DNA from 3 places in the Aeromonas sp. ASNIH7 genome. Region 1 is predicted to be linked to each of the others. Evidence: predicted binding sites of a transcription regulator. Region 1 holds the regulator's gene; each other region holds the start of a gene.
The links. The regulator sigma-54, encoded in region 1, starts transcription at its own class of promoters, with help from an activator protein. The targets are predictions, from matches to a motif close to TGGCACNGTTTTNGCTT.
Positions count from the first base shown of each region.

Region 2: the regulator sigma-54 is predicted to act here: its motif matches at 7,450-7,466, upstream of glnA (glutamate--ammonia ligase).
Region 3: the regulator sigma-54 is predicted to act here: its motif matches at 3,263-3,279, upstream of C2U47_RS06675 (superinfection exclusion B family protein).

Region 1 is NZ_CP026226.1:1,630,125-1,639,689, forward strand. Features, by position in the region: partial or broken gene C2U47_RS07640 (BglG family transcription antiterminator) at 1-630, shown strand, start outside; gene npr (PTS phosphocarrier protein NPr) at 646-918, opposite strand; gene rapZ (RNase adapter RapZ) at 939-1,805, opposite strand; gene ptsN (PTS IIA-like nitrogen regulatory protein PtsN) at 1,846-2,292, opposite strand; gene hpf (ribosome hibernation promoting factor) at 2,295-2,582, opposite strand; gene C2U47_RS07665 (RNA polymerase factor sigma-54) at 2,603-4,042, opposite strand; gene lptB (LPS export ABC transporter ATP-binding protein) at 4,108-4,833, opposite strand; gene lptA (lipopolysaccharide transport periplasmic protein LptA) at 4,846-5,364, opposite strand; gene lptC (LPS export ABC transporter periplasmic protein LptC) at 5,351-5,911, opposite strand; gene kdsC (3-deoxy-manno-octulosonate-8-phosphatase KdsC) at 5,908-6,462, opposite strand; gene C2U47_RS07690 (KpsF/GutQ family sugar-phosphate isomerase) at 6,462-7,457, opposite strand; gene mlaF (phospholipid ABC transporter ATP-binding protein MlaF) at 7,664-8,464, shown strand; gene mlaE (lipid asymmetry maintenance ABC transporter permease subunit MlaE) at 8,464-9,243, shown strand; gene mlaD (outer membrane lipid asymmetry maintenance protein MlaD) at 9,251-9,565, shown strand, end outside.
Region 2 is NZ_CP026226.1:1,818,451-1,828,015, reverse strand. Features, by position in the region: gene C2U47_RS08660 (DUF2489 domain-containing protein) at 1-38, shown strand, start outside; gene hemN (oxygen-independent coproporphyrinogen III oxidase) at 67-1,440, shown strand; gene add (adenosine deaminase) at 1,509-2,510, opposite strand; gene glnG (nitrogen regulation protein NR(I)) at 2,652-4,070, opposite strand; gene glnL (nitrogen regulation protein NR(II)) at 4,080-5,135, opposite strand; gene C2U47_RS08635 (DUF4124 domain-containing protein) at 5,222-5,791, opposite strand; gene glnA (glutamate--ammonia ligase) at 5,984-7,393, opposite strand; gene typA (translational GTPase TypA) at 7,744-9,555, shown strand.
Region 3 is NZ_CP026226.1:1,444,386-1,453,950, forward strand. Features, by position in the region: gene C2U47_RS06650 (tRNA(Met) cytidine acetyltransferase TmcA) at 1-586, opposite strand, end outside; gene C2U47_RS06655 (HlyU family transcriptional regulator) at 586-900, opposite strand; gene C2U47_RS06660 (bacterioferritin-associated ferredoxin) at 1,039-1,245, shown strand; gene bfr (bacterioferritin) at 1,378-1,857, shown strand; gene C2U47_RS06670 (methylglyoxal synthase) at 2,108-2,566, shown strand; gene C2U47_RS06675 (superinfection exclusion B family protein) at 2,634-3,221, opposite strand; yybP-ykoY riboswitch at 3,412-3,519, shown strand; gene C2U47_RS06680 (sodium:calcium antiporter) at 3,608-4,594, shown strand; partial or broken gene ansB (L-asparaginase 2) at 4,689-5,757, opposite strand; gene C2U47_RS06690 (heavy-metal-associated domain-containing protein) at 5,887-6,081, opposite strand; gene C2U47_RS06695 (AEC family transporter) at 6,193-7,143, opposite strand; gene treR (trehalose operon repressor TreR) at 7,278-8,225, shown strand; gene treB (PTS trehalose transporter subunit IIBC) at 8,412-9,565, shown strand, end outside.

The DNA of each region.
Region 1 (9,565 bases):
CCCCAACTGCTGCTGACCACGCTGGAGTCGGTGCGGGACTATGAAGGACTGGTGCGAGTCGAGCAGGATTTCGTCATCAGCACCCTCAAGGTGAGCGAGAAGAATGCTCCCGTGGTGCAGGTCTCCCCCTTCCCGACCCAATACCAGCTGGAGCAGCTCGGCAAGCTGGTGCTCGTCGATCGCACCCGTCCCTATCTGCTCGACAAGTATTTCGATGCCGACCACTTCATGATGCTTGATGAACCCATCAGCCAGGGGGCGCTGTTTGATCGCATCTGCAGCCAGCTTGAGGCGGAGGATCTGGTGCAGAGCGGATTCCGGGGATCCTTGCAGGAGCGGGAGCGGATCGTCTCCACCCTGCTGGGGGACGGCATCGCTCTGCCCCACTCCCTCGGCCTGCTGGCGCGCCGCACCCTGGTCTATACCGTGCTGGCCCCCCAGGGGATCGACTGGGGCAACGGCGAGAGCGCTACCCTCATCTTCGTGCTGGCCATCGCCAAGGCGGATTATGAGGAAGCCATGGGACTTTATGATCTGTTTCTGGCACTGATGAACGAAAAAGCCAGCAGAAGTCTGCTGGCTTGTCGGGATTTTGCCGCTTTCAAGGCGCTGGCTCGCAGCGCACCTTGAGCACGCCGAGGCGTATTACTCCTCATTGAAGCCCGAGGTGAACAGCGCCACCACGGCGGCCAGGGCCTCCACCTCTTCGGGGCCCTCCACCTGCACCTCCACCTGTTTGCCCTGGGCGGAGTCCAACATCAGCAGGCCGATCACGCTGTCCGCGTCGGCCTCGACTCCCTCTTCGTTGCGCAGCAGCACGTGGGCATCAAACCCCTGCACCAGCTCGAACAGCATCATGGCCGGTCGGGCGTGAATGCCTAACTTGTTTTTGACTTCTACCGAGGCGGAAACGGTCATCTGAGCATCCTGTGGATCTGTCAGGCGGGGTTTGAACGCTTGTCCAACGTGCGATGGCGGATCTGCACGTTCTTGCCAAGCAACCGGAATGCGCTGGCCAGCCGCTCGGCGATGAACACCGAGCGGTGTTGTCCGCCGGTACAGCCGATCCCGACGGTCACATAGCTGCGATTGTTGCGCTCCAGGTGGGGCAACCAGGTCCCCAGCATATTCTCGATCTGCTGGATGAACAGCATGACATCCGGCTGGCTGGAGAGGTAGTTGGCCACGGGCTCATCCTTGCCGGTGAAGGGCTTGAGCTCCGGGATCCAGTGCGGGTTGGGCAGGAAACGGGCGTCGAACACGAAGTCCGCATCCTTGGGAATGCCGTACTTGAAACCGAACGACTCGAACACCAGCACCAGTTCGTTCTCTTTCTTGCCGAGCACCCGGGTTTTGATGAGCTCGCTGAGATCGTGGATGCTGAGGTTGGTGGTGTCGATGCGCAGGTCGGCGGTCGAGGAGAGCGGTGCCAGCAGGTGGGTCTCTTCCCGGATCGCCTCGTCCAGCGAAAGCTTGTTGCGGGACAGAGGGTGCAGACGGCGGCTCTCACCGTAGCGTTTGAGCAGGGTCGCGTTGTCCGCATCGAAGAAGAAGCTCGAGAACTTGACTCGCCCCTCGTTGCGCACCTGGCTCAGCAGGTTCTCCAGCCTGTCTGCCTGGGCAGGCAGGTTGCGCACGTCGATGCTGACCGCCAGCTTGTCATACTGGCTCTCCACCGACACGATCAACTGGGGCAGCAGGTTGACCGGCAGGTTGTCCACGCAGTAGTACCCGAGATCCTCGAGCACCCTCAGGGCCACCGTCTTGCCGGAGCCCGAACGACCGCTTACTACAATTAACTGCATCTTGTCCCCTCACGCCAACGTGGCTGTGTCAGACCCGGCCTCAGGCCGACGTCATGATCTGATAGAGTTCTTCGTCGCTGGTCGCCTGGCGCAGCTGGCGGCAGACGGCCTTGTCACCCAGTTTGGATGCCATCAGGGAAAGAGTCTTGAGGTGCTGCTTGCACTCGCTTTCCGGCACCAGCAATGCAAAGAGCAGGTCAACCGGTTGATTGTCGATAGAATCGAAAGGGATGGGCTCGGAGAAGGTCATCAACACGGCGGTCGGCGCGAAGGCGTCGTCAATCCGGCCGTGGGGGATGGCGATACCGGCTCCGATCCCGGTACTACCCATCTTTTCTCGCGCCAGCAGGCTTTCAAACAGGACCTGGCGGGAAGCGCCGAGGCGCTCTGCGGCCAGTTCACTGATGATCTCGAGCGCGCGTTTCTTGCTGGTACAAGGGACCGCACTCTTGGTGCAGTCCCGACTCAGTATGTGTTCAAGTTGCATAGTTATTTTTGATTTAACTTATCTTTGTGCTTGATGATCTGCCGATCCAGTTTATCCAGCAGGGTATCAATCGCCGCATACATGTCGGCATGCTGCGAATTGGCGAACACCTCTCCCCCGCTGACATGCAGCTTGGCTTCGGCGATCTGGTTCAGTTTTTCGACGCTCAACACCACGTGTACGTTGTTGATATGGTCAAAGTGACGCTCGAGTTTGGCAAATTTGTTGTTCACATAATCACGCAGAGCTTCGGTAATCTCGACATGGTGTCCGGTCAGGTTAATTTGCATAACGTCTTCCTTTTGTTTGCCTAAACCAGGCGTTTGCGCTGATTGGATGGCGGGATCAACAAGGATTCACGGTACTTTGCGATCGTGCGTCTCGCCACCATAATACCCTGTTCGGCCAGCAAATCCGCGATCTTGCTATCACTAAGCGGCTTGGCGGGGTTTTCCGCCGTCACCAGCTTCTTGATCAGGGCGCGAATAGCGGTCGATGAGCACTCTCCTCCTCCCTCCGTATTGACGTGACTGGAGAAAAAAAACTTCAGTTCAAAAATGCCGCGGGGCGTATGCATGTACTTCTGGGTCGTGACCCGTGAAATGGTCGACTCATGCATCTCCACCGCTTCCGCGATGTCGTTGAGTACCATGGGTTTCATGGCCTCTTCGCCGTACTCGAAAAAGCCCTGCTGCTGCTCGACGATGCAGCTGGCCACCTTGAGCAGGGTGTCGTTACGACTCTCCAGGCTCTTGATGAACCACTTGGCCTCCTGCAAATGAGAACGGATGAACTGGGTATCCGTGCTGCTGCGGGCATTGCGCGCCATGGCCGCATAGGCCTCGTTGACACGGATGCGCGGAGCAGAATCCGGATTGAGTTCAACCACCCACTTGCTGCCCTTCTTGACCACGGACACATCCGGGATCACGTACTGGGATTCACTCTGGATGATGCCGTTGCCGGGTCTGGGCTCCAGTTGCTGGATGAGATCCAGCACCTCCTTGAGATCGCTCTCCTTGAGGCGGGTCTTGCGAGCCAGGGTGCGGTAGTCGCGATTGCCGAGCAGGTCCATGTGTTCGCGGATCACCTCTCTGGCTTCGTCGAGCCAGGGCAGGTCCGGCGAATACTGGCCGAGCTGGATCAGCAGACACTCTTGCACCGAACGGGCGGCGATGCCGACCGGATCGAAATGCTGCACCCGCTTGAGCACGGCTTCGATCTCATCCAGTTCGACTTCTACCTCCTCGCTGCTGACTGCAGCCTGAATATCCTCGAGGGTGGCAGTCAGATACCCGGATTCGTCGATGGCATCGATGATGGCAAGGGCGATGGCCGCATCCACATCACTGAACGGGGTGAGCCGCATCTGCCACAGCAGGTAGTCTTGCAGGTTCTCGGTGGTCTCCCCCTGATAGACGCTGTCTTCCCCGTCATGGATGGGGCCTGCACTCTGGGCTGTACCGGCCGAGTAGACCTCGTCCCAGGTGGTGTCCACCGGCAGTTCATCCGGCATGCTCTCCTGGGCCATGGCATCGCTGGAGTCGAGTTGACTGGCGTCCTGTGTCTCTGCCTGACTGGTTTCCTGCGCCTCGTTCTCCTCTTGCTCCAGCAAGGGGTTGTTGTCGAGCGCTTGCTGAATTTCCTGCTGGAGTTCCAGGGTGGAGAGCTGGAGCAGACGAATCGCTTGTTGTAATTGTGGCGTCATGGTCAGGGACTGACCGAGACGCAACTGTAATGTCGGCTTCATCTACGTCGGGATATCCTTATGTTCAGCGAGGCAGTCACCTAACAAAAATGAGGGGTGCCCCCTTACTATAGACTGAATTGATCGCCCAAATAGACGCGCTTGACCTGCTCATCGGCGAGGATATCGGCCGGCGCGCCCTCGGCAATCATCTTGCCGTGGCTGACGATGTAGGCCTTCTCGCACACATCCAGCGTCTCTCTGACGTTGTGGTCCGTAATCAGCACACCCAACCCGCGTTCTTTCAGATGCTGGATGATCTTTTTGATATCGATGACTGAAATAGGATCAACACCTGCGAAAGGCTCATCGAGCAGAATGAATCTCGGCTCTGCCGCCAGCGCCCGGGCGATTTCCACCCGGCGCCGCTCCCCACCCGAGAGGCTCTGGCCCAGGCTGTCGCGGATATGGGTGATATTGAACTCTTCCAGCAACTGTTCGACCTTATCCTCCCGCTCTTCGCGGCTCAACCCCTTGCGGGTCTGCATGACCCCCATCAAGTTGTCGAACACCGACAGGCGCCGGAAGATGGAGGCCTCCTGAGGCAGATAGCCGATGCCATTGCGGGCACGGATATGCATGGGCTGCAGGCTGATGTCCTGCTCGTCGATGGTGATGAGGCCAGCATCCCGCTGCACCAGGCCCACGATCATGTAGAAGGAGGTCGTCTTGCCCGCACCGTTCGGGCCGAGCAGGCCCACGATCTGGCCCGTTCCCACCTCCAGGCTCACATCGCTGACCACCATGCGGCGCTTGTAGCTCTTTTGCAGACCCGTTGCTTTTAACACTGCCATGGCTGTTGTTTCCTACTTCTTCTGATCGGCGGGTTTGTCAAAGTTCTCCACCTGATCCGGCAGGAACACCGTCTTGACGCGCTGGGTGGGCCCCTTGCTCTCGGCAATCATCTTCTGCTTGACGATGTCGTAGCGAATGAGATCGCCGGTCACCTGGCTGTCTTCCTGCTTGAGCTGGCCATTGCCGGTGATGGTCACCAGCCGGTTCTTAAGCTCGTAGCGGATGCTGTTGCCATGGGCATTGACCGGTTTGCCGTTGTCCAGCACCTGGAAGAAAGTGGCTGGGTTGCCATACGCGGTCATGACCTCGGCGCCCTTGTCGCCGGAGCGGATCACCACCACCTTGTCGGCCTTAATCTTGATGGTGCCCTGGGTGATGATGACATCCTCGCTGAAGGTGATGCGGTTGTCCTGCATCTCGGCCACCTGCTTGACCGCATCCACATAGACCTTCTCGGCAAAGTCGGACTCTTTGGCATTCAGGGAACCGCACAGCAACAGGGCCGTGAGGGCCAGATTAACGTTTTTCATTGAAATAAGTGGCATGGCCTTTATCCAGTAACTCGAAATATTTACGTTCCAGGTGACCCTTGAGGCCAACGCCCTCGGTCTGGAACTCCTGGCCCACAATGCTGATGTGCTGGTTGCTTCTCATCCCCTGCGTCACCAGATCCAGCTCCAGATAGGAGGTATCCAGCGTGGAGATGAAGGAAGCGGGCAGCAGACCGTCCAGATGCACCTTGTCACGGAGGATCACATTGTCATCGGTGTTGAGCACCCCGGTTTCGGCCGTCAGCTTCCATTCGGCCGCGCCCTTGTCATCGAACATGTAGACCACCGGCTTGGTGAAAGTGGCCTGCTCGAGCACCTGGTAGTACTCCGCATATTCGGATTCCAGCCGCTCGGTGCGCTTGCCCTGCTCGTTGAAGCGGGTCGTCACCAACTCTCTGGCGGTGAAGTCCGGTTGAAAATTTTCCGTCTTGGTGGTCGGCTCGGGGACCAGCTCGATCTCCCCCAGCTGCCAGGCCGCCAGCGCAGCCAGAAACAGCAGGCCGAACAGTACAGTCTGTTTGTTCATCGCGACGCCTCGGGTTGATAGTCAGCCAATCCCTGGGCCTGCAAGATCAGGTCGCACACCTCGCGCACGGCCCCGACGCCACCGCCAAGCCGCGTCACCAGATCCGCCTTCGCCAGCACAAGCGGATGGGCGTCGGCAACGGCGATACCCAGGCCGCAAGCCTGCATCACCGGTAGATCGATGGTGTCATCTCCCATATAGGCGGCTTGCGATGCATCCAGCCCGAGCTTGGTCAGCAAGGCCTCGAAGTGGGGAAGCTTTTTGTCTGCACCCTGCACCAGGTGCTGGACTCCCAGACTCTTCATGCGATCGCTGACGATGCGGGAGTTTCGCCCCGTGATGATGGCAATCTCGATGCCCGCATTGAGCAGGGCACGCATGCCGGCACCGTCACGGGTGCAGAAAGTCTTCAGCTCTTCGCCGTTATTGCCCATATAGATGAAGCCGTTGGAGAGCACCCCATCCACATCGCACACCAGCAGGCGGATCTGCGCCGCCTTCTCGTACTGGCTGCGCGTCACCGGACCATAGAGGGTCGGTACGTCTTGCATCAAATTACTCCGGCTTTCAGCAGGTCATGCATGTTGAAGGCACCCAGCGGGTGTCTCTCCCCATCCACGACCAACAACCCGTTGATTTTCCTGGTTTCCATCAGCTTGACGGCCTCGGCCGCCATCATCTCAGGCCCTACGGTAACACAGTTCACCGTCATGACGCGGCTGATGGGGGTGTGATGAATATCCACCTGCAGGTCCAGAATGCGGCGCAGGTCACCATCGGTGAACAGACCGGCAAGCAGCCCTTGATCGTCCACCACCGCCGTCATGCCGAGCCCCTTGCGGCTCACTTCCAGCAGCGCCTGGCTGATGGTGGCATCTATCCCCACCTTGGGCAACAGCTCGCCGCTGTGCATCAGATCGCCCACTCGCAACAGCAACCGCTTGCCGAGGGACCCGCCCGGATGCGACAGCGCAAAGTCATCGGCGGTGAAACCACGGGCCTCCAGCAGGGCCACGGCCAGCGCGTCCCCCATCACCAGGGTGGCGGTAGTGCTGGATGTCGGGGCCAGACCGAGGGGGCAGGCCTCTTTCTCCACCTTGATGCACAGGTGCACGTTGGCCTCTTTCGCCATGGTGGAAGCCGGATTGCCTGTCATGCAGATGAGTGGAATGCCGCGGCGCTTGAGCACCGGCAGCAGGGCCAGGATCTCGTCGCTCTCGCCGGAGTTGGAAATGGCGATGATGAGATCCCCGGCTGAGATCATGCCGAGATCCCCGTGGCTCGCCTCGCCCGGGTGCAGGAAGAAGGCGGGCGTTCCCGTGCTGGCCAGGGTCGCGGCAATCTTGTTGCCGATATGACCCGACTTGCCCATGCCGGTCACCACTATCTTGCCGCCACAGCGCAGCACCATCTCGCAGGCACGCTCGAACGCCTCGTCAAGGTACTGGTAGAGTCCATCAATGGCTTGTTTTTCTATGTCCAGCACCGCTCGGGCGCTGCGACGGAAATCGAACAATTCAGACACTTTTTCAGGCTTTACAGACATAAAGGCACAGCTCCGGGCCGAAATTTGCTGCGGGATTATAAAAAAGTCTGCCGAGATAAGCGAATCGGATGCGGAATGGGCGGTCATTGACGCAGGTTGTTACATAAAACTGTCGCGTACTTGGGGGGGAAACCCGCTCAATAGTTGTTCCTCGCTGTTGCTTAGACCTAGACTAGCCCATAAAATTCGCTCTTCATTTATACCGGATGGACAATTGTTTGAACGATGACCTGATCACCATCTCCGACCTGACCTTCAGTCACGGGGATCGGCTGCTGTACGACAGGATCAACCTGACCATTCCCCGTGGCAAGGTCACCGCCGTCATGGGTCCGAGCGGGATCGGCAAGACCACCTTGCTGCGCCTGATCGGGGGCCAGCTCAAGCCTGAGTCCGGTCACATCCTGTTTGACGGGGAAGACGTTCCCACGCTCTCCCGTTCACGCCTGTATGAAGTGCGGAAACGGATGAGCATGCTGTTCCAGAGTGGCGCATTGTTCACCGGCATGACCGTCTTCGACAACGTGGCCTTCCCGCTGCGGGAGCACTCCGGCCTGCCGGAAGAGCTGATCCGCACCATCGTCATGATGAAACTGCAGGCTGTCGGTCTGCGCGGGGCGGCCAAGCTGATGCCGTCCGAGCTCTCCGGTGGCATGGCGCGTCGCGCGGCCCTGGCGAGATCCATCGCGCTGGATCCGGATCTCATCATGTATGACGAGCCCTTCGTGGGGCAGGACCCCATCACCATGGCGGTGCTGGTGAAGCTCATCAAGGAGCTCAACGATGCCCTCGGCATCACCTCCGTCATCGTCACCCACGACGTGAAGGAGGTGCTGAGCATCGCCGACTACGCCTACATCATCGCCAACCGCAAGGTAGTGGCACACGGCACACCGGAACAGCTGCGCGAGGAGCACAATCCCGAAGTCGAGCAGTTCCTCAAGGGATTGCCCGACGGTCCTGTTCCGTTTCATTTTCCGGCAGGCGACCTGCTACAGGATCTGTGATGTTGACAAGTCAGATAAGCAAGCTGGGCCGCAGCGGTGTGCGTTTCATCAACGCCGTCGGCCGGGCAACCATCATGCTGTTTCATGCACTGGCAGGACGACCCCAGCCACGCAAGCACTTCCCGCTGCTGGTGCAGCAACTGTATGTGGTGGGAGTGCAATCCGTCGCCATCATACTGGTGTCCGGCCTCTTCATCGGCATGGTGCTCTCCCTGCAGGGTTACAACGTATTGAAGGATTTCGGCGCAGAGCAGAGCCTGGGGCCTCTGGTTTCCCTCTCCCTGCTCCGTGAGCTGGGCCCTGTGGTCACCGCCCTGCTGTTCGCCGGTCGTGCGGGCTCCGCCCTCACCGCCGAGATCGGCCTGATGAAGGCCACCGAGCAGCTCTCCAGCCTGGAGATGATGGCGGTCGATCCGCTGCGCCGGGTCGTGGCGCCCCGCTTCTGGGCCGGGGTCATCAGCATGCCGCTGCTGGCCTTCATGTTCAGCCTGATCGGCATCTTTGGCGGCAAGCTGGTTGGTGTCGACTGGCTGGGGGTGGACGAAGGCAGTTTCTGGTCCGCCATGCAGGCCTCCGTCGACTGGCAGGACGACATCATGCAGGGCGCCATCAAGAGCCTGATCTTTGCCCTGGTGGTGACCTGGATAGCGCTCTTCAACGGCTATGATGCCAAACCGACCTCGGCCGGGATCAGTCAGGCGACGACCCGTACCGTGGTTCACTCATCCCTGGCCGTGCTCGGTCTGGATTTTATACTCACCGCAGTCATGTTTGGATAAGGGAAAGATGAAGTTCAGCAAAGTAGAATTTCTGGTTGGCGCCTTCATGCTGGCTGGCATCGCGGCCATTCTGGCATTGGCACTGCAAGTGGCGGGATTGAGTTTCAAACCGGAAGGAGAAACCTATACCCTGCGCGCCCATTTCGATAATATCGGCGGCCTGAAAGTGCGCTCGCCGGTCAAGGTCGGCGGCGTCGTCGTCGGTCGTGTCAGCGACATCACCCTGGATCCCAAGAGCCAGGTCCCCATCGTTTCCCTGCAGATGCAGAAGAGTGCCGGCGAGTTCTCCGAGACCAGCACCCTCTCCATCCTGACTTCTGGC
Region 2 (9,565 bases), 190 kb from region 1:
ATGTCGCCAGACTGAAGGATTTTCAGTTAAGCCGGTGAGCCCATGACAAAGACAGAGGAAGCAAGCGTGCAAGCAGAACAGATTGTGTGGGATCAGGCCCTGATCGAAAAATACAACTACAGTGGTCCGCGTTATACCTCCTATCCCACTGCGCTGGAGTTCAACGAGGGGTTCGGCTATCCGGACTTTGTCCAGGCAGCGGGCCAGTATCCTGCACGCAATCTGTCTCTCTACGTGCACATCCCCTTCTGTCACAAGCTCTGCTACTACTGCGGTTGCAACAAGGTCATTACCCGGCACCAGCACAAGGCAGATCAATACCTCGACTACCTCGAACAGGAGATCAAGGCCCAGGCCCCCCTGTTCAAGGAGAGACTGGTCACCCAGCTGCACTGGGGTGGCGGCACACCCACCTATCTGAGCGAACCCCAGACTCGTCGCCTGATGGCCATGTTGCGGGAGCACTTCCACTTCGCCGAGGAGGGGGAGATCAGCATCGAGGTGGATCCCCGCGAGATCGAATTGTCCATGCTGGATGTGCTGCGGGAGCTCGGTTTCAACCGCATCAGCCTTGGCGTTCAGGACTTCAACAAGGCGGTCCAGGTTGCGGTCAATCGGGAGCAGGACAACGACTTCATCCGCGCCATGCTGGTCCGTGCCCGCGAGCTGGGGTTCCGCTCCACCAATCTGGATCTCATCTACGGTCTGCCGCACCAGAACCGGGAGAGCTTCCATCACACCCTGGAAGAGGTGCTCAAAACCGACCCGGCCCGCCTCTCCATCTTCAACTATGCCCACCTGCCGAGCCGTTTTGCCGCCCAGCACAAGCTGAAAGAAGCGGACATGCCGGCGCCGCAGGAGAAGCTGGCCATGCTGCAAGATACCATTGCCTTCCTGACCGGCCAGGGTTATCAGTTCATCGGCATGGACCACTTTGCCAAGCCCGATGACGAGCTGGCGGTCGCCCAGCGCGAAGGCAAGCTGCATCGCAACTTCCAGGGCTATACCACCCAGGGGGATTGCGATCTGCTGGGGCTGGGGGTCTCTTCCATCAGCATGATGGGGGATGCCTATTCCCAGAACCAGAAGGATCTCAAAACCTACTACGCCCAGGTCGAGTCACTAGGCCATGCCCAGTGGAAGGGGTGCTCCCTCAATCGGGACGATCTGATCCGTCGTGAGGTGATCAAGCGCCTCATCTGCGATTTTTCCCTGAACTTCGCCGCTGTGGAGCAGGCCCACGGCCTGGTGTTCAAGGAGTATTTTGCCGAGGATCTCAATCTGTTGCAGACCTTCATCGACGACGGTCTGGTGCGCATGACCGAAGAGGGGCTGGAGGTGGTCTCCACCGGTCAGCTGCTGATCCGCAACATCTGCATGTGCTTCGATGTCTACCTGCGCAACAAGGCGCGCCAGCAGCAGTTCTCCCGGGTGATCTAGGCCGGGCAATGTCGTTGGACAATAAAAAACCGCCTTTCGGCGGTTTTTTTATTGGGTTTTACCCCTGCTCAGCGTTGAGCCGCGCGGGCACTCAGCTCGGCCTTCTCGGCTTCGCTCAGGAAGGCCAGGATCAGGCCGTTCTGCTGGGCGGTGCGGATTTCGCTCACCGTCATGCCGGCAGCGGGGGCAGCCACCTCGTATTCATGGGGCAGGTCGATCCCCTCCACCGCCGGATCGTCGGTATTGAGGCAGGCCAGCACGCCGGCGGCCAGGAACTGGCGGATCGGGTGATCGGCCAGATTCGCCACCGTGGTGGTCTGGAGGTTGGAGGTGAGGCAGGACTCGATGCCGATGCGGTGTTCGGCCAGATAGGCCATCAGGGCCGGATCCTGGATGGCCTTGACGCCGTGGCCGATGCGCTCGGCTCCCAGCTCGCGAATGGCCTGCCACATGCTCTCGGGACCGGCGGCTTCACCGGCGTGCACGGTGACCCGCATGCCTGCATCCCGCACCCGGCGGAAGTGGTCGGTGAAGAGATCGCCCGGGAAGCCCAGCTCGTCGCCGGCCAGATCGATGGCGACCAGGCGATCGCGATGAGCCAGACAGGCATCCAGCTCCTGCTTGCACTGCTCGGTGCCGAAGGTACGGCTCATGATGCCGATGAGATTGGTCTTGATGCCGAAGTCACGGCTGCCTGCGGCCACGCCGTCGATGATGGCTTCGACCACGCCCTGTGGGTGCAGTTTGTGGGTCATCGCCATGTAGGCCGGGCTGAAGCGCAGCTCGGCATAGTCGATCCCGGCACGCAGCAGATCTTCCACGTTTTCGTAGGCGACCCGGCGGCAGGCATCGTAGTCGGCCAGCACGGCCACGCCCCAGTCCAGTTTCTTCAGGAAGGCCACCAGACTCGGCTCGTTCTCGACGATCTGCACGTGCGGGCGCAGGGCTTCCAGCTCATCGGCCGGCAGTCGGATGTTGTGCTGACGTCCCAGCTCGAGAATGGTCTGCGGGCGGATGTTGCCATCCAGATGGCGATGCAGGTCGGTCAGGGGGAGGGATCTGTCAATCATGGGGCACCTTCTGCGAGTCGGGTTGGAAAGCCTGCCATTCTAGGCGGGGCGCCTGAAAAAGATACCCCGTTTGCAAGCAAACGGGGTGTGATTGGTCAGGCTTTCCCTCAAGGCGTGATGGGAATCGTTTTTCCCGCGGGCTCAGGGAATGTCGAGCTCCTTGAGCTTGCGGGTCAGGGTATTGCGGCCCCAGCCGAGCAGGCGGGCTGCCTCCTGCTTGTGACCGTGGGTGTGATCCAGTGCCGTCTCCAGCATGATCCGTTCGAACTGGGGCATGGCATCCGCCAGGATATCGGTCTCCCCCAGCGCCAGCTTGGCGGCCACCCAGTCCTGCAACTGTTGCTGCCAGCCACCGGTCAGGGCGGGCTGGCCCGGCTCGGCGGTGCTGGTGATGGGAGTCAGCAGCTCGGTGGGCAGATCGCCTACCAGCACCTCCTGGCCCGAGGCCATCACCGTCAGCCAGCGGCAGACGTTCTCCAGCTGGCGCACGTTGCCCGGCCAGGGGAGGCGGCTGATGTAGGTCTGGGTATCCGGGTGCAGGCTCTTGGCCTCCACGTTCAGCTCCTTGGCGGCTCGCAGCAGGAAGTGCTGGGCCAGCTGGGGGATGTCCTCCCGGCGCTCCTTGAGGGCCGGAATATGGATGCGGATGACGTTGAGGCGGTGGAACAGGTCTTCCCGAAACTCGCCGTCGGCGACCCGCTTCTCCAGATTCTGGTGGGTGGCGGCAATGATCCGCACATCCACCTGCACCGGTTGGTGGCCGCCAACCCGGTAGAACTGCCCGTCCGCCAGTACCCGCAGCAACCGGGTCTGCACGTCCAGCGGCATGTCGCCTATTTCGTCGAGAAACAGGGTGCCACCATCGGCCTGTTCGAAGCGGCCGTGACGAATGTTGTTGGCGCCGGTGAAGGCTCCCTTCTCATGGCCGAACAGCTCGGATTCGATGAGATCTTTCGGGATGGCCGCCATGTTGAGGGCGATGAAGTTCTTGTGGGCCCGGGGGCTGTGCTTGTGCAGGGCATGGGCAACCAGCTCCTTGCCGGTACCGCTCTGGCCGTTGATGAGCACCGAGATGCTGGAGCGCGACAGCCGGCCGATGGCGCGGAACACCTCCTGCATGGCAGGGGCTTCGCCGATGATCTCCGGGGTGGTGGTGGCTTCCTGCTGGCGAGCCTTGCGCTTGGTACGTTGCTCCTTGAGGTGGTTCTCGGCCCGGCGTACCAGGGTGACCGCCTCGTCGATGTCGAACGGCTTGGGCAGGTATTCGAAGGCACCGCGCTGGTAGGCGTTGACCGCGCTGTCGAGGTCCGAGTGGGCCGTCATGATGATGATGGGCAGATCGGCCTGGCGGCGATGGATCTGCTCCAGCAGGCTCAGGCCGTCGATGCCCGGCATGCGGATATCCGAGAGGATCACGTCCGGTGAGCGCATCTCCAGTGAACTCAGCAGGGCTTCGCCGTCGGCGAAACTTTCGCATTCGAAGCCTTCGCTGCCAAGGGTGCGCTCCAGAACCCACCGGATGGAGCTGTCGTCATCGACGATCCACACTTTTGCTGTCATGAGGTTCCCTTATTTGCGAAGTGGTAAATAAATGGTGAATTCGGTGTGGCCTGGCCAGCTGATGCAGTCGATGCGACCCTTGTGCTGATCGATCAGGTTCTGGGCGATGGAGAGGCCCAGGCCCGTTCCCCCTTCCTTGCCGGTGATCATGGGGTAGAAGAGGGTGTCGCGAATGGCGTCGGGAATGCCGGGGCCGTTGTCGATGATCTTGATTTCGGCCGCCAGGCGATAGCGCTGGCCATGGATGGTGATCTGGAAGGCGGTGCGCGTCTTGATGCGGATGAGGCCGTCCTGATCCCCAAGGGCTTCGGCGGCGTTGCGCACTATGTTCAGGAACGCCTGTTGCAGCTGGTCCGATTCCATCTCGAATTCGGGGATGCTGGGGTCGTAGTCCCGCTCGATGCGGATCTGCGGCGGCAGCTCCAGGTCCACCAGACGGCGCACCTGCTCCAGCACGGAGTGAACGTTGTGCATCTGGTGACGGCCGGGACGCTGGGGACCGAGCAACCTGTCGACCAGCACCCGTAGGCGATCGGCCTGCTCGATGATGATGCCGGTGTATTCACGCAAGGCCGGGTCGGGCAACTCCTTTTGCAGCAGTTGGGCCGCGCCGCGCAATCCCCCCAGGGGGTTCTTGATCTCGTGCGCCAGGCCGCGCACCAGCTCCTTGGCGGCCTGCTGCTGGGCGTGTTGCTGCAGCTCCTGGCTGATCTTCTTCTGCTGATCGATCTTGCGCAGTTCTACCACCATCAGTCGCTGTTCATGATCGGCCATGGGGCTGACGCTGATCTCTACCAGCCTGGGCTCCCCCTCCACCACCAGGGTGACTTCGCTGTCGGTGAAGCCCTGCCCCGAAATGAGGCACTGTTTGAAACGCTGCAGATCGAGAGAGATGTGCTCCAGCAGGTGGGGCAGTTCGATGCCGATCAGTCGTCGTTCGCTGAGGGAAAGCAGCTGCTCTGCCGCCGGGTTGACGAATTGAATGCAGAGACGTTCATCCATGAGAATGACGGCGGTCAGCAGATTGTCCAAGAGTGTCTTGGCGTTGTCCGAGCGGGTTGGCACAGGTTTCTCCCTAAAACGGTGCTGTACACCTGGAATGCACCAATATAGTGCATCAAGTTTACCCGCATCGGTGCGTCACATCACCCCTAATTGGCCTTGGGGGCGGCTCTGGGAGCCTGATTCACCGACGCCCTGTGCAGGTAAAAGGTGGTTGGCTTAGATTTAGCAAGGATCGTACCGTCTTTGGCGAGCAACTCGAGCCGTGCCTCGTAAGCGCCCCTATCGAGGTTTTCCACCCGTATGGCCAGGCTGTTGTGAACCAGGGGCACCGCCTTGCCGTTCAGGATCAGGCGCACATCGTATTGCACCGGGACCTGGGGAGAGATCTCGCCCTGGAAGACGATGTTGCCGGTATTGTCGCGCAATGTGCTGCCCGGTTCCGGAGAGATGAGGTCGATCTCCAGGGGAGCCGCTTCCAGGGCTTTCCTGGCATCGACACCGGTCAGGCTGTTGAAGTTGTCCACCTGGACCGAGTGGGGGGCGGTGCCGATGAGCGGCGAGACCCGCAGGTCCACCTCTTTTGCGCTCTTGCCGGGAGGAGGGGCATCGGTGTAGTGGGTCACCCCCTGGGGATCGACCCAGGAGTAGACGCGGGCGGCCTGTGCGGAACAGGAGGCCATCAGCAGGAGGCTCAGCAGCCAGGGTACAGTGTTCATCCATCTCTCCTTGACGGGGTTCACCTTAATCCTATCAGAGAAAAACCACGGGGTCGGGGTGTGAACAGCCGAGGGTGGTACGGCTCCGTGAACGGGATCATCTTTCTGCACGATCGTGCCCGTTTGGCGGTATTTCCGTTGCCAGAATGAAAAAAAACCCGCCAGATGGCGGGTTTGTCATGGGAAAGCGGATTAGACGGAGTAGTACAGCTCGAACTCCAGCGGGTGCGGAGTCATGCGCACGCGGTCAACATCCTGCTGTTTCAGTTCCAGGTAGGAGTTGATGAAGTCATCGCTGAACACGCCACCACGGGTCAGGAACTCACGGTCTGCATCCAGTGCGGACAGCGCTTCGTCCAGGGAACCGGCAACGGTCGGCACTTCAGCGGCTTCTTCCGGCGGCAGATCGTACAGGTTCTTGTCCATGGCATCGCCCGGATGGATCTTGTTGATGATGCCGTCCAGACCGGCCATCAGCTGGGCAGCGAAGGCCAGGTACGGGTTGGCAGCCGGATCCGGGAAGCGTACTTCGATGCGGCGGGCTTTCGGGCTCGGCACGACCGGGATACGGATGGAGGCAGAACGGTTGCGGGCGGAGTAGGCCAGCATGACCGGTGCTTCATAGCCCGGCACCAGACGCTTGTAGGAGTTGGTGGTTGGGTTGGCGAAGGCGTTGATGGCCTTGGCGTGCTTGATGATGCCGCCGATGTAGTGCAGTGCCATCTCGGACAGACCGCCGTACAGGTCGCCTGCGAACAGGTTGACGCCGTCTTTGGCCAGGGACTGGTGGCAGTGCATGCCGGAGCCGTTGTCACCGAACATGGGTTTCGGCATGAAGGTGACGGTCTTGTTGTAGGCGTGGGCCACGTTGTGGATCACGTACTTCAGGACCTGTACTTCGTCAGCCTTCAGGGTGAGGGTGTTGAAGCGGGTTGCGATCTCGTTCTGACCGGCGGTCGCCACTTCGTGGTGGTGAGCTTCGACGACCTGGCCCATCTCTTCCAGCACCAGGCACATGGCGGCACGGATGTCCTGGGAGGAGTCAACCGGGGCAACCGGGAAGTAACCACCCTTGACGAATGGACGGTGACCCTTGTTGCCGTGCTCGTAGTCGGTACCGGAGTTCCAGGCAGCTTCTTCGGATTCGATCTTCACGAAGCTGTGGCCCATGGTGTTGGAGAAGGTGATGTTGTCGAACATGAAGAATTCCGGCTCCGGCCCGAACAGCACGGTGTCAGCGATGCCGCTGGACTTCAGGAAATCTTCGGCACGCTTGGCGATGGAGCGCGGATCGCGGTCATAGCCTTGCATGGTGGCGGGTTCAAGCACGTCACAGACGATGTTCAGAGTGGTCTCTTCGGTGAACGGGTCCAGTTTGGCGGAAGCCGGGTCCGGCATCAGCACCATGTCAGACTCGTTGATGCCCTTCCAGCCGCCGATGGAGGAACCATCGAACATCTTGCCGTCTTCGAAGAAGTCTTCGTCAACCTGGTGGGAAGGGATGGATACGTGCTGCTCTTTACCCTTGGTGTCGGTAAAACGCAGATCAACAAACTTGACTTCGTGTTCCTGGATCAGGGCCAAAACGTTCTGGGCTGACATGCTAAGTAACCTCCGGTGTTAAAACTCTTTGGGTGAATGCGTCGTCACATTCACATAAGCCAGTATCGTGCCAAGTTTGTGACAGCTTGATTTCAGGGCACTTGCACCGTTTCAGGCTGTCGAGAAACCCGTTCTCATGCCGGTTGCTGCATTAAAGTGGTGCAACCTTGGATCGTTTTGGTGCACCGAGATGGTGCGCCAGCGTATCCAGGCCATCTAAGCAGCCTTTTGCTGCGGGGTCCATGATCCTGATCCTTTGTTGTGCGTGAATGTGTTGCAATTCTGCTAGGCAGATCACAAAGGCGAGAGTACAATTAGCGCCCAATTTTACCCGGTGATTTGAGGCGAGAATGTTAGAGAATTTACGCAATATTGCGATTATTGCGCACGTTGACCACGGCAAAACGACTCTGGTTGATAAGCTGCTGCAGCAATCCGGCACTCTGGATCGCACCAGCGAAGGTCAGGAACGGATCATGGACTCCAATGATCTGGAACGGGAACGTGGCATCACCATTCTCGCCAAGAACACTGCGATCCGCTGGAACGACTACCGCATCAACATCGTGGATACTCCGGGTCACGCCGACTTCGGTGGTGAAGTTGAGCGCGTACTCTCCATGGTTGACTCCGTGCTGCTGCTGGTCGACGCCGTTGACGGCCCGATGCCGCAGACCCGTTTCGTGACCCAGAAGGCGTTCGCCCAGGGTCTGAAGCCCATCGTGGTCATCAACAAGATCGACCGTCCGGGTGCTCGTCCTGACTGGGTAATGGATCAGGTCTTCGATCTGTTCGACAACCTGGGTGCCACCGATGAGCAACTGGACTTCAAGGTTGTTTACGCCTCTGCACTGAACGGTTGGGCCACCCTGGATCAGGACGTCCCGTCCGAGAACATGGAACCCCTGTTCCAGGCCATCGTCGACAACGTGGAAGCCCCGAAGGGCGACGTTGACGGTGCCTTCCAGATGCAGATCTCCCAGCTGGACTACAACTCCTACGTGGGCGTCATCGGTATCGGCCGCATCACTCGTGGTCGCGTCAAGACCAACCAGCAGGTCACCATCGTCGGTGCCAACGGCAAACCGCGTACCGGCAAGGTAGGTCAGGTGCTGGGCTACCTGGGCCTGTCCCGTACCGAAGTGACCGACGCGCAAGCGGGCGACATCATCGCCATCACCGGTCTGGGCGAGCTGAAGATCTCCGACACCATCTGTGACAACAGTGCCGTCGAAGCCCTGCCGCCGCTCTCCGTTGACGAGCCGACCGTGAACATGACCTTCCAGGTCAACACCTCGCCGTTCGCCGGTAAAGAAGGCAAGTTCGTCACCTCCCGCAACATTCTGGAGCGTCTGAACCAGGAGCTGGTCCACAACGTGGCCCTGCGCGTGGAAGAGACCGAAGATCCGGACAAGTTCCGCGTCTCCGGCCGTGGTGAACTGCACCTCTCCATCCTGATCGAAAACATGCGTCGCGAAGGTTACGAACTGGCGGTATCCCGCCCGGAAGTAATCCTGCGTACCGTGAATGGCGAACTGCAAGAACCGTTCGAAACCGTCACTGTGGACGTGGAAGAAGCGCATCAGGGTTCCGTGATGGAGCAGCTCGGCCTGCGTAAAGGCGAGATGACCAACATGACCCCGGATGGCAAGGGTCGCGTCCGTCTGGACTTCATCATCCCGAGCCGTGGTCTGATCGGCTTCCAGACCGAGTTCCTGACCATGACCTCTGGTACCGGTCTGCTGTACCACACCTTCGACCACTACGGTCCGCACAAGGGTGGCAGCATCGGTGAGCGTCAGAACGGCGTGCTGATCTCCAACGCCACCGGCAAGGCCCTGACCTTCGCCCTGTTCGGTCTGCAAGATCGTGGTCGTCTGTTCATCGGTCACGCGACCGAAGTGTACGAAGGCCAGGTGATCGGGATCCACTCCCGCTCCAACGACCTGACCGTCAACTGCCTGAAAGGCAAGCAGCTGACCAACATGCGTGCCTCCGGTACCGACGAAGCCCAGGTGCTGACTCCGCCGATCCGCATGACCCTGGAGCAGGCTCTCGAGTTCATCGACAACGACGAGCTGGTGGAGATCACCCCCAAGGCCATCCGTATCCGTAAAAAGCTGCTGACCGAACTGGATCGCAAGCGCGCCGGTCGTGCTTGATCGATAGCTG
Region 3 (9,565 bases), 190 kb from region 1:
TCTTGCCACGACCGCGATCGGCACTCAGCACCAGGGGGCGGCGGCGATGGCCGTGCAACACGTTGTGGATGGCGGGCAGCGCACGGGCCTGATCCGCGCTCAGCGGCCGGTCTCCGTCGAGAGGCTGCCAGGTAATATCACAAGAGGCAGGCGTCAGATCTCGCGCCGGATCTTCTTCCAGCAACCGTACCAGACGGGAGATGAACCCCTGCCCGGCACGATCGACCTCCTCTGGCTGGGCGACCAGCCTCTGACGATCAGGGTCTGGGTAGGTCGGCCATGCCTCCCGCGGCGGGGTCAGCAGAAGCAAGAGCCCCCCAGCCCTCAATGTCCCCGCCAAGGCACCGAATGCATCGGGGTGAAAACCGCTGAAGGCATTGAATACCAGGGTGTCGCACTCCTGACCGAGCCGTTGAAGCGCCTTGGCGGCAGGCTGCGGAGCATGACGCTCAGGACCCTGCCCCAGCCAGAACACCGCCCCCCACAGCAAGGATTCGGCACGAACGATGCAGTCATCCTGCTCCCCTTCCAGCCAGATCAGACGCCGCTCGCCGGCATGAGCGATAGCGTGGCGCAAGGCTGACATCATGGAGCTGGGCTGGCGTCTGGCTTCACACGGGGTTCAAACATGCGCTCCCCCATCTGGTCGATGAAGGTATGGGCCTTTTGCACCATGAAGCGCTCGGCATCCGCCGGGTTGGCAAAGAGATCGGAGCGGATGAAGCGATGGGTCTGTAACTGCCCGTCGATCTCCCTGGTGATGCGACCTGCCAGCCTGTATTGCCCCCCTTCCGCCATGGGCTCGGGATAGATGAGATAGCCCATGTATTCGATGGGCTCAACCTCGGGGCTCTGGGCGATCTCTCCCTTGAACAGGGCATTGAATAGTTTTTTGAACATGTTCGCATCCTCTCTTATAAAGGCATTCTCCCCAAGGGTGGAATCACTGGCAAGCACGGGATCTTATTACCATTCGTTCTTTGCACTACGAACTATTCTCATTTAGATTTCATCTCATTCCAGCATGAGGTCCAGATTATGTACGTGTGTTTGTGCCGCGGCATCACAGATAACCAGATCCGCAAGGCGGTACAGGCAGGCAAGACTGAATTCCGACAGTTGAAACAGTCGCTGGAAGTCGGTGCCCAATGTGGTAAATGTGTGCGCATGGCGATGGAGATCATCGCTACCGAAATCGACAAGATGGAGTCAGAGCAGGCACCGCTCTATTACGAAGTGGCGTAAAACCGCCGACTTCTCATCTTCATCTCTCCTTCTGCCCTCCAGGGGACGACTTTCCCCCATCACGTTATGGTCATGTTTCTGGACTAAGCTCTAGTGATCGTTGCCTAGGCTCGAAAACGAGGAGTAATGTCGATGAAAGGAGATCCCAAAATCATTGCCCACCTCAACAAGGTGCTGGCCAATGAGCTGGTTGCCATCAACCAATACTTCCTGCATGCCCGCATCTATGATGACTGGGGCCTCAAGGGGCTGGGGCACAAGGAGTATCACGAATCCATCGATGAGATGAAACATGCCGACGAGCTGGTCAAGCGGGTGCTGTTTCTGGAAGGGCTGCCCAACTTGCAGGATCTGGGCAAGCTGCGCATCGGTGAGACGGTGGAAGAGATGCTGCGCTGTGACTTGTCTCTGGAGATGGACGCCATCCCCGACCTGAAAGTCGCCATCACCTATGCCGAGTCCGTGCAGGACTACGTCAGCCGCGACCTGTTCCAGGAGATCCTGGAAGATGAAGAGGAGCATGTGGACTGGCTGGAAACCCAGCTCGATCTCATCGCCCGTATCGGTCTGGAAAACTACCAGCAATCCCAGCTCCATGCCGAGTCATCCTGAATCGCGATGACATCAAGAGACAATCCCAACCCGCCCAGGCGGGTTTTTTCATGGCACCAGCGGCAGAGATCTTGCCCAACGATACGGTAGCCAACCTGGTTGCTGACAAGGCAGGCCAGAGGCTGTCAGGATGGCAGGCGCCGGATTGAACCGCCTCCGGGATCACAGTTACGATGCATGGGGCAGCGGCAGGCGCCGCTTTCGATTAGGATACGACCCCATTCCCATCATTTTGCTACGGATGACCTCCATGGAACTGATTGCACGCGAGATGGCGCCCCACAAACGGGTTGCCCTGGTGGCTCACGACAACATGAAAGCCCCTCTGCTGAACTGGGTGCTGCGCCGCAAGGAGGAGCTCAAGCTCCACCATCTCTATGCGACCGGCACCACGGGCACCCTGCTCGGCAAGAAGGCGCAGCTGCCCATTACCTGCCTCTTCTCCGGCCCCATGGGAGGGGATCAGCAGCTCGGCGCCCTCATCGCCGAAGGGAAGATAGACGTGATGATCTTCTTCTGGGATCCCCTCAATCCCGCCGCCCACGATCCTGACGTCAAGGCCCTGCTGCGCCTCGCGGCCGTCTGGAACATCCCGGTCGCCACCAACGAGGCGACGGCGGACTTCATCATGGACAGCCCGCACATGCAGCAGGCATTCAGCGTCCAGGTGCCCGACTACGCCGGCTACCTCAAGGCCAGAACCGAATAAGCAACGCCAGACAGCAAAGAGCCGGAACAGATGTCCGGCTCTTTTCTTTTATGGGGATGGGGAAAGGTCAGCGCTGGAGGCTCTTCTGCGCGAACTTGGGTCTGGCGTTCATGATCTGCTCCACCTGCTCGTCGCTCATCTTGCCCCGCGACAGTCCCAGAACCTTGTAGGTCAGCAGAGGGCGAGCCGGCAGGGCGATCATCAGGGCGCGGATCTGGTTCTCGTCTTCCTTCTCTCGCGCCGGCTTGCCGTAGGCGTAGGTGAGCACGCCGGCATCCATCAGGTTTTTGACGGCGGGTTCGGTGATCGGCAGGTTTATGACGCTTTTCCGTTGCAGTACGAACTCCCGCAGCACCGCCTTCTCGTTGAAGTCGAGGAAGCCAATCATCTGGGCCAGTTGATCCTGCTGGCGGCGGGACTGCCACTCGTCACAGGCCCACTCCCAGGCGATCAGGAAGCCCTGACTGCAGAAATAGGAGATGGCGATCAACATGCCGACCCCAAGCCAGGCCGCATGAGCCGTGGCCCACTGGCTCACGGCACCTTTCATCAATCCGGCCGGAAACAGCAGGATGATGCTGCAGCAAAGCAGCAGCCAGACCATCAGCCAGTTGAGGCGATTAAGCTGGTAAAAATGTTGGATCCACCGTTTCATCGTTCACCCTTCCCAAGTCAATGTGGACAGTAGCCAACTCGTAGCAATCGCTGTGCCAGCACAAGGATTCCCGTAAAAAGATCAGGATCCCGGACGGGAGAGTCGAGGGGTTGTCACATCCTTTTACAACTTGTCGCGCGGATCATCCCCTGTTGGCCTTGCGCCTCACCGAGCCACTTGGTAAAAAGCCCGCACTGTCACTGGGGAGTAGCAACCCGCCCGAAATCCGGGCAGGGCCCATGTCAACACTCTTGGATCCACAGATCCATGGCATGGGCGGCGATAGCACCTATCGTCCTGCAAGACCTTTGGCCTCGATATGCACGCCAGCCGGGCGAGCCGTATCGGGTCCATCGGTTGTTCTGCTCGCCTGGCGGTTACTCATCATGCTGATCACCCTGCTGTTATTTCTGATCTCTGCCGTCACCATCTATCTGGCCTGTGAATACTTCGTCAACGGCATCGAATGGACCGGCCATCATTTCAAACTGTCCCAAAGCGCCACCGGTTCTCTGCTGGCCGCCCTCGGCACGGCCCTGCCCGAATGCATCGTCACCCTGACCGCCCTGCTGATGGGGGATGCCCCCGCCCAGCAGCAGATAGGCATAGGTGCGGCCCTCGGCGGCCCGCTGGTGCTGGCCACCATAGGCTATGCTGCCGTCGGCGTGACCCTGCTGCTGTGCATGAGCCGGGAGCACAGAGCCATCAATGGCGAGGTGCAGCGGGAGATAGGCCGCGATCAGACCTGGTTTGCTGGCATCTTCCTGTTGGCCGTGCTGCTTGGCATGGTGGCCTTCACCGGTAAAACCTGGCTGGCCCCCCTGTTCGTGCTGATGTACCTCCTCTATGTGCGACGTGAGCTGAAACAGACCGACAGCCACGATGCCGAATTGCCCTCCCCCCTCAAGCTGGATCCGCACGCCAGGATCCCGGCGCTCGGCAAGGTGCTGCTGCAAACCCTGGTGGCGCTCGGTGTGGTGGCGCTGGCGGCTCAGCTGTTCGTCCATCAGCTGGAGAGCATGGGCGAGCTGTTCGGCCTCTCTCCGGTGCTGGCGGCCCTGTTGCTGAGCCCGGTGGCCACCGAAATGCCCGAGCTGATGAACGTGCTCATCTGGGTGCGGCAGGGCAAACACCGGCTGGCACTGGCCAATATATCGGGGGCCATGATGATCCAGGGCACCATTCCCAAGGCGTTCTGCCTGCTGTTCACCCCTTGGCTGCTGGATAGCACCATGATGGCCTCCTCCCTGGTCACTCTGCTGGCGGTCACGCTGCTGTGGTGGGGGTTCAGTCGGGAGCGGATGACGGCGGGCAGGCTCGCCCTGGTGGGGCTGATTTACCTGGGTTTCTGCGGCTGGCTGATGATGAGCTGAGGGCCGGCCTCTGCCTCTGGCGCAACAAGAAAGGGCAGGATCCCATCCTGCCCTTCATCTCACGGGGTAGTGTCAATCAGACCGATCCGAGGTCTTAGAACTGCTGGAACCAGCGCTGGATCTGGGCCGGATCCTTGCTCTGGGTCAGGGCGAGCATCAGCAGCACCCGTGCTTTCTGCGGGTTCAGGGTCTCGGCGGCGACGAAGCCGTACTTGGCATCATCGATCTCCGCATCCAGGGTGGTGGAGCCGGTCGGCACGCGGGCGGAGCGCACCACGCGAATGCCGTCCTTGCTCGCCTTGGCCAGGGTGTCGAACAGGGTGTGGTAGAGGTTGCCGTTGCCCACCCCGGCACTGACGATGCCGTCAAACTTGGCATCCACCAGGGCCTTGGCCGGCAGGTCCGAGGCGTTGGCGTAGCTGTAGACGATGCCGACCTGGGGCAACTTGTCGAGCTTGCTCACGTCGAACGGGGTCTTGCTGGTGTGCTGGCGGGCCGGGCTGCGCTGGTAGTCGATCTTGCCGTTGTGGATGTAGCCGAGCGGGCCGAAGTTGGGGGAAGCGAAGGTCTGCACTCCTGTGGTGTTTGTCTTGGTGACGTCGCGGGCATCCAGCACTGTGTCGTTCATCGCCACCATGACGCCACGCCCCTTTGAGGCGGGGTCGGAGGCAGTCACCACGGCGTTGTAGAGGTTCATGGGGCCGTCGGCGCTCATGGCGGTGGAGGGGCGCATGGCGCCCACCAGCACCACCGGCTTGTCGCTCTTGACGGTCAGGTTGAGGAAGTAGGCGGTCTCCTCCATGGTGTCGGTGCCATGGGTGATGACGATACCGTCCACGTCATCCCTGGCCAGCAGCGCGTTGACCCGCTTGGCCAGCGTGAGCCACACCTCGTCGTTCATATCCTGGGAGCCGATCTTGACCACCTGCTCACCCTGCACGTCGGCCACGTTTTTCATCTCGGGCACGGCGGCGATCAGCGTCTCGATGGCCACCTTGCCGGCCTCGTAGTTGGACTGGGTGGCGGACTGGCCCGCCCCGGCGATGGTGCCGCCGGTGGCCAGAATGTGCACGCTGGGCAGCGCCATGGCCCGCCATGGCCATGGGGGAGAGGGTCAGGCCGAGTACGGCGGCGATCAGGGTCTTGCGAATGGGAAGGGTCATGCTGCAATCCTTTTGGATGAGGGAATTGCAGCATTTTTATTCTTTTTAAACGGGATTTAAGTGATCATTCTCACCAATAAAAAGAAGTAAACAGAATATTAGTCTGATTTATACCAATTAAGTGATAATTCACTCTACCTGAAAGCCTCTCGCCTCGATCAGGGCGATCAACTCGGCTTTGCTCAGCTCGCTCTCGATGACGGCCTTGCGGCTGGCAAAGTCGACCGTGGCGGTGCGGACTGCTGGCTGGGCCAGCAGGGCCTTTTGCAGGCTGGCAGCGCAACCGCCGCAGGACATGCCGGTAACGGTGAGTTCGATGGTCATGGGCTCTCTCCTCTGTCGATGTGCAATCAGCCTAAAGCTGCCGCCTCCGGCAAGGTCAAGGGCGAATGCCGATCCCGTCAACCCCGGGTCGTGCATCATGGCGGCGCCCCATCACCCCATCAGTCCCAGGTAGTTCATCAGGGTGGCCCCCAGGCTGGTGGTGACGAGCGAGCCCAGGGTGGTGGTGGCGATGATGTTGGCCGCGAGGGCACTGTCACCGCCCATGGCACGGGTCATCACATAGCTGGCGGCGGCGGTGGGGGTAGAGCTGATGAGAAACAGGATGCCGAGGGCCTGCGGGCTGAAGCCGAGCGCCCAGGCCCCCAGCACCAGCAGCACGGGGATGCAGCACAACCGGTTGACCGTGGCCCAGCCGGTCAGCATGGCGCCGCCGCGCAGGGCCTTGAGGTTGAGGCTGGCGCCGGTGCACAGCAGGGCCAGCGGCAGGGTCATGTTGGCGAAATAGTTGCCCGTGGTGATGACCAGCTGGGGCAGTTCGATGCCGAGCAGACCGAAGGGCAGGGCCGCCAGAATGGCGATGATGAGGGGGTTTTTGACGATCCCCTTGAGTATGGGGGCGAGCCCCTTTCCGCCCCCCAGGCTGCGGGTCAGGGTGATCACCGCGAGCACGTTGTAGAGCACAGTGATGGAGCCCACCAGCAGGGCGGCGGCCCCTATCCCCTCCGGGCCGTAGGCGTTTTGCACATAGGCCAGCCCCATGATCCCCATGTTGCCGCGAAAGCTGCCCTGCACGAAGATGCCCCGCAATTTCTGCTCGCTGATGAAGCGGGCCGCCAGCACCTCCAGCACCAGGAAACCGGCGAGGGTGCCGAGCAGGCCGTAGAGGATGAGCCAGGGGCTCGGCATGGTGGAAAAATCGGTGCGCACCATGCTGAGAAACAAGAGCGCTGGCAGGGTGACCTGGAACACCAGACGGGAGGCGGACTCGACGAAGCTGTCGGGCAAGAGACCCAGCCGCTTGAGCCAGATGCCGAGTACCAGCACCAGACAGATGGGGCCCGTGATGGAGAGAGAGAAGTGCAGACTTGCCAACAGATCCATGATGCGCGTCCTGTGCAACGGCGAAGAAAGTCGCCTGGGAAAGGGCATTCTAACGCCATGGGCTTGTATTCACAGGAGTTAATCACAACAATGTCTGCATCCCGATTGTCGCCCTCCCCTGTCACGGATCCCCCATGGAAAAGAAACTGACCATCCTCGATATCGCTCGCCTCAGCGGGGTCGGCAAGTCGACCGTCTCCCGGGTGCTCAATCAGGATCCCAAGGTCAATGCCCAGACCAGGGCCAGGGTCGAATCGGTGATCGCCCAGCACGGTTTCGTCCCGAGCAAATCGGCGCGGGCCATGCGCAGCCAGAGCCAGCAGGTGGTCGGCATCGTGGTGTCGCGCCTCGACTCCAGCTCCGAGAACCAGGCGGTGCGCGGCATGCTGGAGACCCTCTACCAGCGTGGCTACGACGCCGTGCTGATGGAGAGCAAGTTCTCCCCCGCCAAGGTGAGCGAGCACCTGGCGGTGCTGGAGCGGCGCGGGGTGGACGGCATCATCCTGTTTGCCTTCAACGATCTGGACTATGCCGCCATGGCGCCGCTCAGGGAGAAACTGGTGCTGATGGCCCGCGAGCGCCCCGGCTTCTCGTCGGTCTGCTTCGACGATGACGGGGCGGTGCGCGCCGTGCTTGCCCACCTCGGAGAGCGTGGCCTGACCGAGGTCGCCTATCTCGGGGTGGAACGCAGCGATCTCACCACCGGGTTGCGTCGGCATCAGGCTTACCTCGACTACTGTCGGGAACAGGGGCGCACGCCCCGCAGCGCCCTCGGGGATCTCGGTCTGCAAAGCGGCTATCGGCTCGCGGCCGAGCTGCTCACCCCCACCACCCAGGCCATGGTCTGTGCCAGCGACACCCTGGCCATCGGCGCCGCCAAATACCTGCAGGAGCAGGGGCGCACCGACATCCTGGTGAGCGGCCTTGGCAGCAATCCCATGCTGACGTTCCTCTTTGCCAACACCCTCAGCCTGGATTTCGGCTACAAGGACGCCGGCATCCTGGCCGCCAGACAGCTGCTCGACCAGATTGAAGAGGGGCAGCCCCCCAGAGCGACCATCGCCCCCTGTCAGCCCCTGTAGTCTATCTTTTCCTCCATTCCCGGCGTTTTGCGCTTTTTGTGACCAGCGCCACGAATTGGGAACGTTCCCATTGCCGATGCCAGCCACTGGCTTCATGCTGATTGGGAACGATACCAATAAACGGGCGGTCCTTGGCCAGCCGGTAAAGACACGACCATTATTCATGGAGTCACAGAGGGAAGGCTCATGTCAAAAGTCAACACACAGCATCTGGCGCAGTTGATCGAGCGGATCGGCGGCAAAGAGAACATCACCACTGTCAGCCACTGCCTGACCCGGCTCAGGTTCGTGCTGGCCGATCCGGCCAAGGCCGATCCCAAGGCCATCGAGACCATCCCTTCGGTGAAGGGAAGCTTCACCCAGGGCGGCCAATTCCAGGTGGTGATCGGCAACGAGGTGGATCAGTGGTACAAGGCGCTCACCCAGGAGATCGGCGTGAGCGGCGGCAGCAAGGAGGCCGCCAAACAGGCCGCCCGCCACAACATGAATCCGCTGGAGCGCGGCATCTCCCACCTGGCGGAGATCTTCGTGCCCCTGCTGCCCGCCATCATCACCGGCGGCCTGATCCTGGGTTTTCGCAACGTCATCGGCGATATCAAGATGTTCGACGACGGCACCCACACCCTCACCGAGATCAGCCAGTTCTGGGCCCAGGTGCACGCCTTCCTCTGGCTGCTGGGTGAAGCCATCTTCCACTTCCTGCCGGTGGGTGTCTGCTGGTCTGCGGTGAAGAAGATGGGCGGCTCCGAGATCCTCGGCATCGTGCTGGGTATCACGCTGGTGTCGCCGCAACTGATGAACGCCTATGGCATCGGCCAGCAGACCCCGGAAGTGTGGGACTTCGGCCTCTTCGTCATCCAGAAGGTGGGGTATCAGGCCCAGGTCATTCCGGCCCTGCTGGCGGGTGTCTTCCTCGCATGGGTGGAGACCAGCCTCAAGCGCATCATCCCGGCCTATCTCTACCTGGTGATTGTGCCCTTCATCTCCCTGCTGCTGGCGGTGATCGTGGCACACGCCCTGATCGGTCCGTTCGGCCGCTGGATTGGTGACGGCGTCGGCTTTGCCGCCAAGGCGGCCATGACGGGTTCGTTTGCCCCCATCGGCGCAGCCCTGTTCGGCTTCCTCTATGCGCCCCTGGTCATCACCGGCATCCACCACACCACCAACGCGGTGGACCTGCAACTGATGCAGAGCATGGGCGGCACCCCCATCTGGCCGCTGATCGCCCTCTCCAACATCGCCCAGGCGTCTGCGGTCGTCGGCATCATCCTGATCAGCCGCAAGGAGAACGAGCGGGAGATCTCGGTCCCGGCCGCCATCTCCGCCTATCTCGGGGTGAC